DNA from 3 places in the Paenibacillus sp. MMO-58 genome. Region 3 is predicted to be linked to each of the others. Evidence: riboswitches for the same ligand, from Rfam matches in the RefSeq annotation. Region 3 holds a riboswitch; each other region holds the start of a gene.

Region 1 (3,276 bases), on a different contig from region 3:
ATCCACGCAGGACGGTTTCCCTTTGCTTGGACCGCTGCAGGAATCGGGCGGCCGCGTCCTTATGGCGGCGGGCCATTACCGCAACGGCATTCTTCTCAGCCCGGTAACGGCACAGGTTGTGGCCGATTATATCGATAACGGCAGCAGGCTGCCGGCGTTTGCGCCGGAACGGTTTTCCTACTAAACGATAAACGGGGTGAAATAAAAATGGCGGAATACATAAACGGCAATGTAGCCCGGGCTTTGACGATTGCCGGCTCGGACAGCGGCGGCGGAGCAGGCATTCAGGCGGATTTGAAAACATTCCAGGAGCTTGGCGCTTACGGGATGTCGGCCTTAACGGCGATTACAGCGCAAAATACGCTTGGCGTGCAAGGCGTATACCCGCTCGCCAAGGAAGCGGTAAAGGCGCAGATTCACTCCGTCGGCAGCGATATCGGCGTTGATGCTTTGAAGACCGGCATGTTGTTTAGTGCCGAGATTATTGAGGAAGTAGCCGAGGCGATTGCTTTCTTCGGCTGGAAGAAGGTTGTGGTAGACCCGGTTATGATCGCCAAAGGCGGCGCGTCGCTCCTGCAGGTAGAAGCCGTCCGGGCTTTAAGCCGCAAGCTGCTGCCGCTCACGATGATTATTACGCCAAACATTCCGGAGGCCGAGCATCTGACCGGGATGGCCGTTCGCAACAAGGCCGACAAGCTCGAAGCGGCGAAAAAGCTGTCCAGCCTCGGCGCCCGTTATGTCCTGATCAAGGGCGGGCATGAAGCAGGAGCTGAAGCGGTGGATTTGCTCTTCGACGGCAGTTGTTATAGCGAGCTGGCAGGCAGACGGATCGAAACGGCCCGCACCCATGGCACCGGTTGTACGTATTCGGCTGCGCTCACTGCAGGCCTCGCTCAAGGGCTTGAAATCGAGGAAGCCGTTCGCCAGGCAAAAGCCTATATACAAGCCGCCATTGAAGACGGCATTATCGTCGGCAGCGGACATGGCCCAACGAATCATTGGGCATACCGCAAGAGAGGGCTAGTTGCCAGATAGTGGACAAGATCTAGTCCTAATTTCACACCTCTGATCATACATTTGATTAAGAGGAGCGTGAATGTGGTGGAGGATAACAAAGTCAAGCGTTATTATCAGCTTAAGCAAAAGCAGAAGGAAATCGAGCAGGAATTATCCGAGCTGCGCGGTGAAATTATACAGCATTGCGCCGAGCTGGACCTCTCCGAACTGGAGGTAGGCAGCTACAAGGTGAAGATTGTTTCTCAGGAGCGCAAGGAATTTGATGAGAGCAAGCTGTATGCTGCTCTTCCCGATCCCGATGTATGGCGGTTGCTTTCGAAGCCCGATACCTCCAAAATCGCCGGTCTCATCAAGCTGAATGTTATATCCGAAGATACCATCAAGGATACATTTTCGGTTAAGCACTTATTTCTTCTTCAAGTGGATAAGAAGTAACCGCAGAGAGTTAACGTAACCCCGTCCAACCATCCCTTGGGAAATTGGGCGGGGATTATTATTGATTAATTGTTGACAATATTAAGAATTGTGAGATAATTATAATAAGCTTAGTTCTCGGCGTTGCCGAGAAGCGGGGAAACCAATCTTTTGGGGCGAATCAGCCGGTTATCGGCTGTAGGGAACCATCTATCCCGAGTCCGTCAGCTAACCTCGTCAGCTTTGAGATGGGTCTTTTGCGAATAACATTGCAAACGATAGACCCTTGCTGGGTCTTTTTCTGTTTTAAAGGCCCAAAATGCACGCAGACCATGTTCATGCTCTGTGCTGCGGGGGTCTTTTTTTTCATTTTTCGTGGAGGTGGGATGGACTTCCCGGCATAGGTGATGCTTTTAATAACCTTTTGGAGGGATGCGAAATGGTACAACCAATGGCCGATAACGGTAGATCGGCAGGTCTGTCGGAGGCGGAAAGAGAACGGCTTAAGAAGCATTTTCGCGTCAATGATTATTACTTAAATCTGATTGACTGGGATGATCCGAAGGATCCGATCCGCAAGCATCTGATTGCGGCGGGCGAAGCCCCTCACGTGATCCAGGAGTTCACTTGGGAAGCTGCCGGCTGTAAGCACATTTATCAATCGATGGTTCTTCTCCCCGTATCCCATGCAGCAGAAGGAATTGCTTACATCGCAGAACATAATGAGATTCATAAGGTTGTGTTGACGGGAGATAGCCTGATGTTAGGTATTGCCAAGCTGACTAGAATTATCGAGCAGCTGCGGGATATCGAGCATATCGGCACGATTAGGCTGGATTCCAGAATGCCGGTTCATAATCCAATGCGAATTTATGAGGACCATGAACTATTAGAGATGTTAAGCCGGTTCTCGAGTCCGGAGAAGCGGATCTATTTGATGACTACGATTAACCATCCGAGAGAACTAACGTCCGAAGCGAAGAAAGCATTTAATGCCCTTCACCAGGCGGGAGTTGTCGTTCTTAATCAAACCCCTATTGTCAAGGGCGTTAATAATGACCCTCTTCTATTAGGCAAGCTGATTGATCAGCTGTCCCAGGCTGGGGTTTCGCCATATTCCTTTATTATTAACCGTCCTAATCCTTCATATCCCGAGTCTAGTCTGTCCCTTCAAACGCAGTTTTCTATCGTTCAGCAAGCAAAAGAACTAACCGCGGAGCTTGGAAAGCGGATCAGGCTTTTGATGGCCCATGATTATGGCAAGGTTGAATTGTTGGATATAGAAGGCGGCAAAGCCTACGTGAAATATCATCACTATCAAGAAGAAGGAAAAGGCCGTTTTATCATGCTGGATTGTCCTCCAGAAGCATCGTGGCTGGAGGATCTGTCGGAGCATGACGATCATATGGTCTATCTGCCTTCCGGTCAGCCTGCCAAGAACAAATAAAGGATGTTCGCAAGCTCAAGGAGAAGTAAGAAGGGATACCATTTCGCATCCCGGGAGGCTTCTGTCAATGAGAGTATACAGCCAGGAAATTGTGAACGCCCTGCAGTCTCAGCAGGAAGAAGTAAACTTGAACGATACGCAGGTTATTGTGAAGGTTAATCCGGAAGAGACGAGGGCCGGTTATCTGGATCCTTACGAGCTTCAGATTATTAGGAAATGGGCCGGGGAACAAAAGGCTGCCCCAGCCCAGCCTCCGTCGCCAGCCGAGCAGCTGCAGCTTATTCGGGATTCCATGGGATTTCCGAACCGTAATTTGAATACCGTTGAGATTTACACCGGTTACGAACGCGTAAAGCTTGGCGACAATGAGGTTGGCCTATGGCGGTACTACCCGCGCA
Region 2 (3,276 bases), on a different contig from region 3:
TCTTGAATAGAGCAATGCCGAACAACCGGAATATCGCTTCTTCTGAAATGGCTGCGCACCAGGCCATCATCGGCATAAGCCACAGCATATCCGTATTGTAAGGCGACTGCGTAGCATCGCTGGTTGCCCAGGATCCTGCAAGGAACTTCATGGCGACCATAATGATCGCTTGCGCCCCAAGGATAATAGCTGCAAAGAGATAGGAAAGGCCAACGCTGCGCCAGACATGCTCGCCATAGCCTCGCTCGCGGAATCCCGGCCATAAGGGACGTTTTTGCGAGCGCCACATCCCGTCACCGGCGACTAAGGCGAAATAAACGGCAAGACCAACCGGAATCAGCAGCACGACGGTAATCATGACGGTAGCTTTCATCTCGGCATCCGACCGGCTCTGCTCGCCAAAGGTTGCCATGATACCGTCGAGAACATTGAGATTGTTATAAATGTAGAATACGATAAACACCAGGCTGATAAATATCCCGCGTTTAAAGGTCGTGTGCCCTCTGTACAAAATCGCGTAAATAAGCGATAAAACCAGGGAGATGAAGCACATGTACGCCAGGCTGACAACAGACAGCGCGCTGCCCGTCTTTTTCTGGCCTTCCACGTAAGAGACGTAATCGGCCGGTGCTTGGAAAGCTGGCTTGTATCTGGTGATCACTGCTTTATCATCAACAAGGCCTACTCCTATAATCAGCTCAAGAGAAGCGTCTCCAAGCGTATAACCGGTAGGATGCAGCACAGCGTCTCCTTGGTCATTGATGTATATGCTGTCCAATTCTTCCGACCGGAACCCTTTCGTTTCGGCAAAAGCCTTCGCTGACGTTTGAACCGATTGAGCATTGCCGGCAGATTGACCGCCAAGCCAATGCCAGCCTGTAATACTGCCGTTAGTCATATGTACGTAGACATAAGCTTTTGTCCCGTCCTCCAGATCCAGATTGACCTGGAACGTATCGGTCGGGAACTTGGCGTCATATTTATCTTCGAACTTTCCTAGCAGCTCTTCCTTGGAGAAATAACCGTTTGCCAGACTGTCGGTCTGATAAATCGTATGGGCGGCTACGGCTGTTTTGCCGAAATGTTCCTGAACGAACTTCTTAGCGGTTGACTCGGCTTCGCTTTTTGCAATAACTTCAGGTGTTGAGCTTGAGAACAGCTGGTCCCCGGCTGCAGGGCCGAACTGGGTAAAGATGAAAATAATTGCGCCTGCGACAGCAGCCCACAGGAATCTTTTCCAATCATGAGGAGCGATGGAAGGGATCATACAAAACCTCCATTTCGAATTCAGACGATGCTTCGCTACAGTAACAATACCACTATTAACCTGATTTATCCAATGCAGGCGAAAGTGGAGTATGGCAACGGAAAGCGATGAAATAAGGACTTGCAGCCAGTAAGTAACCCTTTGCTTTATAGCATTGCCCGTTTTTGAGCGAATTCCGCTTAATTATCGCTTAAGTTCATTTTGATCGTTTCCGTCGTTTAGGCGTATAATCGTAAACGTCATATTAATCGAATCGTATCAGCCGAGTTTCGTTTTTGAAAACGGGGGAACCAAACCGCTGTCCGGAGCAATCCGACAGCATGGGGTGAATTTCGAGCATTCCGCTTGAATAGGGCTGCCTTTCCAGGCCCGAATCCGTCAGCTAACCTCGTAGGCTGTGTGGAACAGGACTCATCTAGCATGGGAGTTCCCGTGCTTTTTTTTATGCCCAAATGTTGAAAGATCCATTAAAAGGAGACAAGAATGTCCAACTATCTCAATATTCTGAAATGGTCGCCGCCAAGGATTCTTGTCTTTGGTTTTGCCATGATTATCGTGATTGGAGCCGTGCTGCTGTCGATGCCCTTCGCCTCAAGCGATGGCTCGCGCCTGCCCTTTATCGATGCGTTGTTTACGGCAACCTCTGCGACCTGCGTGACCGGCCTTGTTGTTGTCGATACGGGTACATACTTCTCTACCTTTGGCAAAATTATCATCCTCTCGCTTATTCAAATTGGCGGATTAGGCTTTATGACAATGGCCACGCTGATTGCGTTGGTGCTGCGCAAGAGGATTTCGCTTAAGGAACGGCTCATTTTGCAGGAAGCCATGAATCAGACGAGTATGGAAGGGATCGTCCGGTTAATTCGAAGGGTTATTTTCTACTCTTTAACGATTGAGCTGGTTGGCGCTATTCTGTTCGCCGTTCGGTTTGCGTTTGATATGCCGTTGGGGCGAGCGGTTTGGTACGGTGTTTTCCATTCTATCTCCTTCTTTAACAACGCAGGCTTTGATATCTTCGGCCATTTCCGCAGCTTAACGATGTATGTAGGCGACCCGCTCGTTAATATCGTGTCGATGCTGCTCATTATTTTTGGCGGATTAGGCTTTATTGTAATGGCGGATTTGCTGGAGTACCGGAAAAACAAACGGCTCTCGCTGCACAGCAAGGTTGTCCTCTCGACAACCGGCATCCTGATTGCCGTTGGTGCCCTTGTTATCTTTATTTTCGAGTTTTCGAACAGCAATACGATGGGATCACTCAATTGGGGCGAAAAGATTCTGGCTTCCTTCTTCCAGTCCGTTACGCCAAGAACAGCAGGGGCCAATACGCTGGATTATACCCAGCTTCGGCAGGCTACCGTCTTTTTCACCGTTATTCTGATGTTTATAGGCGCTTCGCCGGGCTCTACAGGCGGAGGAATCAAGACAACAACCTTTACCACGATGGTCGGGGCGGTTATCGCGATGATCCGCGGGAGGGAAGATATCGTTCTTTTCCATTACAGGCTTGGAAAGGACCGGATCTTCAAGGCGCTAACGATTACGATGCTGTCGCTCACGCTGGTTATATTTGTAACGATGCTGCTGTCCACAACGGAAGACCAGCAGTTCCTGAAAATTTTATTCGAAACAACGTCGGCGTTTGGCACTGTTGGCCTTACGACGGGCATTACGCCCGAGCTGACGTTTTTCGGCAAAATAGTCATTGCGTTAACGATGTTCGCCGGCCGGCTTGGTCCTCTGACGCTTGCTTACGCGCTTGGACCAAAAACAGAGAAAGAGCTGTACCGGTACCCGGAAGGCAAAATTACGATTGGATAGGGGAATAGAGAGCAAGAATGAAGAACAATCAATTTGTGATCGTAGGCTTGGGGAGGTTCGGCTCCAGTCTTGGAAGAGAACTCATTAAGCTGGGCTACGAGGTGCTGGGAATCGACCGGGATGAGGAAGCCGTTCAGGAGATGAGCAATGTGCTGACCTATACGGTGTCGGCGGATTGCACGGAC
Region 3 (3,276 bases):
GAGATGGTTTATAATGTACCTCATCAGTAAAATTAGTCATGGATCTTCCCTCATTAATAAGAATCTATATAAGTTTCTTTCCATTATAACATTTCGGTAATCGACTTCATGAGGATTTGGCGAAGGACAACGAAGGAGAACTTTTACGATGCGGAAATTAATAGCGCTTGGCTGTTTGTCTTATCTCGTAATTGGATTAGCTCATGTTGTGGGCGGGTCGGTAATGGAGCAGATGCTCGATAAATACGGTTTGTCTTATGACGACGGCGGGCAATGGATGATGAATCAGTTCTTTGGTTTTTTGGTGGGCGTATTGCTGTCCCCGTTTATTACGTCCAAGCTGGGCAAAAGAGGGGGAGTGCTTCTCTCGCTTGGTCTCCTGACGCTTGGCGAAGCGGCTTACAGCCTTACTCCCGACTCCTGGGGGCTGATGCTGTTTATCGCCTTGTTTGCCGGGTTTGGATTTGGTATGACGGAATCCGTCATTGGAGCCATGGTCATTGATCTGGCGGAAGAGAACGGCAAGGCTAATGCGATGACCAAGCTGGAGACGTTCTTTGGAATCGGGGCCTTCCTGATGCCAACGATGGCCAGCATATTGATCCGATACGATGTATGGCAATTATCATTCCCGATCCTATCGGCACTTGCTGGCATTACCTTTATCTTATGGATGACGATATCGTTTGGGCCAATCGATGACAAGATCGGTTTTCATGCCAGAGGGAAGAAGGCTGCGGCGGAGCGGGAAGCTGGCGAACCGCGTCCAAAAGGATGGTTCGGGTATAAGAGAGCCTCGATTCCGTTCCTGCTGCTGTCGGCGTTATTTTTCGTCATTTATGTTGGCGTGGAAATGAGCTTCTCCAATTATCTGCCTTCCATTATGATCGAACGCTCCGGCATGTCCGAAGCGAATGCCCCTTCCTCGCTTAGTCTGTTCTGGGGCACGATGATCCTTGGGCGTCTGTTCGCCGGACGGCTGGCGGATCGTGTCGGATACATCCGCTATCTGTTTGTTGCGATTGCCGGGGCCTGCGTCGTTATTCTTGCGATGGGAGCCGTTGGGCAGTTAAGCGGCATGATGGTTCTTGTCGGACTAAGCGGATTGTTCTTCTCCGGCGTGTTCGGGATTGCTCTCGTATTCGCGAACGGACTAATTCCGGGGATGACGGAGCGGACAACCAGTCTGCTTGTCGCTTGCGGAGGCGTAGGCGGGGCGATCTTCCCGAAATTAACGGGATGGATGATGGACAACTATGGTGCGGACCGTACAGTCTGGATTCTAGGAGCTTTTCTTATTGCGATGTTTGTCGTATTGCTTGCGATGCTGGCGCTCGGCCGGAAGCAGCAGACGGCAGTTGCCTAAACAGAATAGCGGGAAACAATAAAGCCGCATGCGGTTTGTCCGGTGGGACAAGCTGCATGCGGCTTTATTGCAGGAATCCTGCCAATCCGTCCCGATGGAAACGGCTGCTGGATTCTATTGTTCGTCGGCATATTTATCAAAAGTGCTAGGGTCCATGACACGTCGAGCAGTCACATACCGGTTGACATAATAAGAGTCACTAAGGCTGCTAATCGTAACGCCCTTGCTGGACGATGCATGAGCAAACTTGCCATCCCCTACATAAATGCCGACATGAGATACACCACGACCGTTCGTGTTGAAGAACACGAGATCTCCGGCCACTAGATCGCTTTTTGCGATCTTCTTACCTGTTTCAGATTGCGAAGTGGAAGTACGAGGAAGATCGATGCCCATTTTGTCGAAAACATAAGAAGTAAATCCGGAGCAGTCGAATCCTTTCGTGGATGTTCCACCTGCAACGTACGGCGTGCCAATCAAGTTGCTGACAATGCCGTCCATTTTGGAGTCTGCGAAAACGCTTCCAGCCTGAAAAGCTAGCATTAGCGCAAGTCCAAGGAGTAGTGCTGTAACCTTTTTCAAAGCGGTAAAGCTCCTTCCAATGCCGACGAGGTTAGCTGTGGGGTTCGGTTGAAGGATCCCTATGACTTCTCGGGCGCCGATAGAATCATTCGGACGTCGAAGTCAATTCACCCAGGGGTGGTTCCCCCGTTTCCAGTACAAGGAATTAGGCAGTTTGTTTTATGTACTTGGTAACTATTCGGTAATTTTCGTTTATCTCCTCCTCTATGCGGCAATTTCTAATAATTCTCATGCAACCTTTTGACTAATGAAAGCGGAAAAGCTTGTATCCTGCGGTTAGTAGTCTTCATGTAGGGCGCGCAGACTAGCAGAGAAGCACTATAAAGATTTACTAACTCTTTACTATGTGGTTTTGCTAGCCGATATGTTGGTTTATTTGGAGAATGGCGGACGAGCGATCCCGAAAAAACGCGAAAAACCCGCGCTGTGACTAGGTCGCAGGGCGGGCTGCTTCTATAATTATGAGAAAATTTTAAACTTCCTTTGATCTTAAAATGTCGTATTGGGAGGCTAGAGTCCATACTTTCATTAGGGTACGGACAAGATGATAGCCTTGGTGGACAAGAAGGGCGATAAAGCCGGCCCATACGAGGGAGAAGCCGCTGACAAACAATCCGATTCCCGAGCCGATCGCCCACATGAGAAGCGATAATCCGGCAAAAGGCAGAAGATGCTTAACGGCTGTGCCAAGGGATTGGAAAATACCGCCGGTTTTGCCGCTTGTCGCCCCAAGCTGCATGGCTAGGAACAGTAGATGGAGCAGGATGCCCCATAACAGCCAGCCTCCAGCAGCGGGAAGAGTCTGCTGCAGCAAGGCTCCAATCGAGCGGCTGTGAAGGAGGGCTTCAAGTCCCTTGGGCAGCAGCCACCATGCAGGAGCGAGAGCAAGAATCGTTTCGATCCAGTAGAGCAGGGTAACCGGCTTCCATGCCCGGCGGATACCTTGCAGGAACTGCGTTCCTCCTGCATCGGTCGCATGCTGCAGGGAGTAGAGCAGTCCCGCGTTAAATAACGGAGAGAGCAGCATTCTTGCGGCGAATAAGCCGCCAAGCAGCCACAGGTATGGAGTGAGCAAATCCGTCTTCATAATCTGGAACTGCGCTTCGCTCAAAAATAGCTGGACGGCTGCTTTGGACGGGGAATGATCCGGGAACCGGCGCAGCAGAGGAGCTACGACTGAATCGATAAACCGGTAAAGGAAGAACCCCCATAGCAGCTGGTACAGGAATAGCAGGATAACGATATAAAAGTGCTTGATCGTGAGCCCCCAGCCTTGCCTCATATGATTTTTCATGGCTTATCCTCCTAAAATTGCGAAGCAATTCTTA

What was found. Region 3 has a riboswitch for cyclic di-AMP ahead of WFJ73_RS31525 (C40 family peptidase). Riboswitches for the same ligand answer to the same signal wherever they lie in the genome.
Region 1: another riboswitch for cyclic di-AMP. It lies ahead of WFJ73_RS13665 (KamA family radical SAM protein); the one in region 3 lies ahead of WFJ73_RS31525 (C40 family peptidase).
Region 2: another riboswitch for cyclic di-AMP. It lies ahead of WFJ73_RS16015 (TrkH family potassium uptake protein); the one in region 3 lies ahead of WFJ73_RS31525 (C40 family peptidase).

The regions. Positions count from the first base shown of each region.
Region 1 covers NZ_JBBCVY010000004.1:3,879-7,154, forward strand. Annotated here, with positions in the region: gene thiO (glycine oxidase ThiO) at 1-184, shown strand, start outside; gene thiD (bifunctional hydroxymethylpyrimidine kinase/phosphomethylpyrimidine kinase) at 208-1,035, shown strand; gene WFJ73_RS13660 (hypothetical protein) at 1,102-1,452, shown strand; cyclic di-AMP (ydaO/yuaA leader) riboswitch at 1,550-1,688, shown strand; gene WFJ73_RS13665 (KamA family radical SAM protein) at 1,871-2,878, shown strand; gene WFJ73_RS13670 (alpha/beta hydrolase) at 2,946-3,276, shown strand, end outside.
Region 2 covers NZ_JBBCVY010000005.1:473-3,748, forward strand. Annotated here, with positions in the region: gene WFJ73_RS16010 (CPBP family intramembrane glutamic endopeptidase) at 1-1,267, opposite strand, end outside; cyclic di-AMP (ydaO/yuaA leader) riboswitch at 1,518-1,679, shown strand; gene WFJ73_RS16015 (TrkH family potassium uptake protein) at 1,751-3,091, shown strand; gene WFJ73_RS16020 (potassium channel family protein) at 3,109-3,276, shown strand, end outside.
Region 3 covers NZ_JBBCVY010000020.1:25,934-29,209, forward strand. Annotated here, with positions in the region: gene WFJ73_RS31515 (GNAT family N-acetyltransferase) at 1-40, opposite strand, end outside; gene WFJ73_RS31520 (MFS transporter) at 149-1,366, shown strand; gene WFJ73_RS31525 (C40 family peptidase) at 1,481-1,948, opposite strand; cyclic di-AMP (ydaO/yuaA leader) riboswitch at 1,954-2,110, opposite strand; gene WFJ73_RS31530 (hypothetical protein) at 2,421-3,242, opposite strand.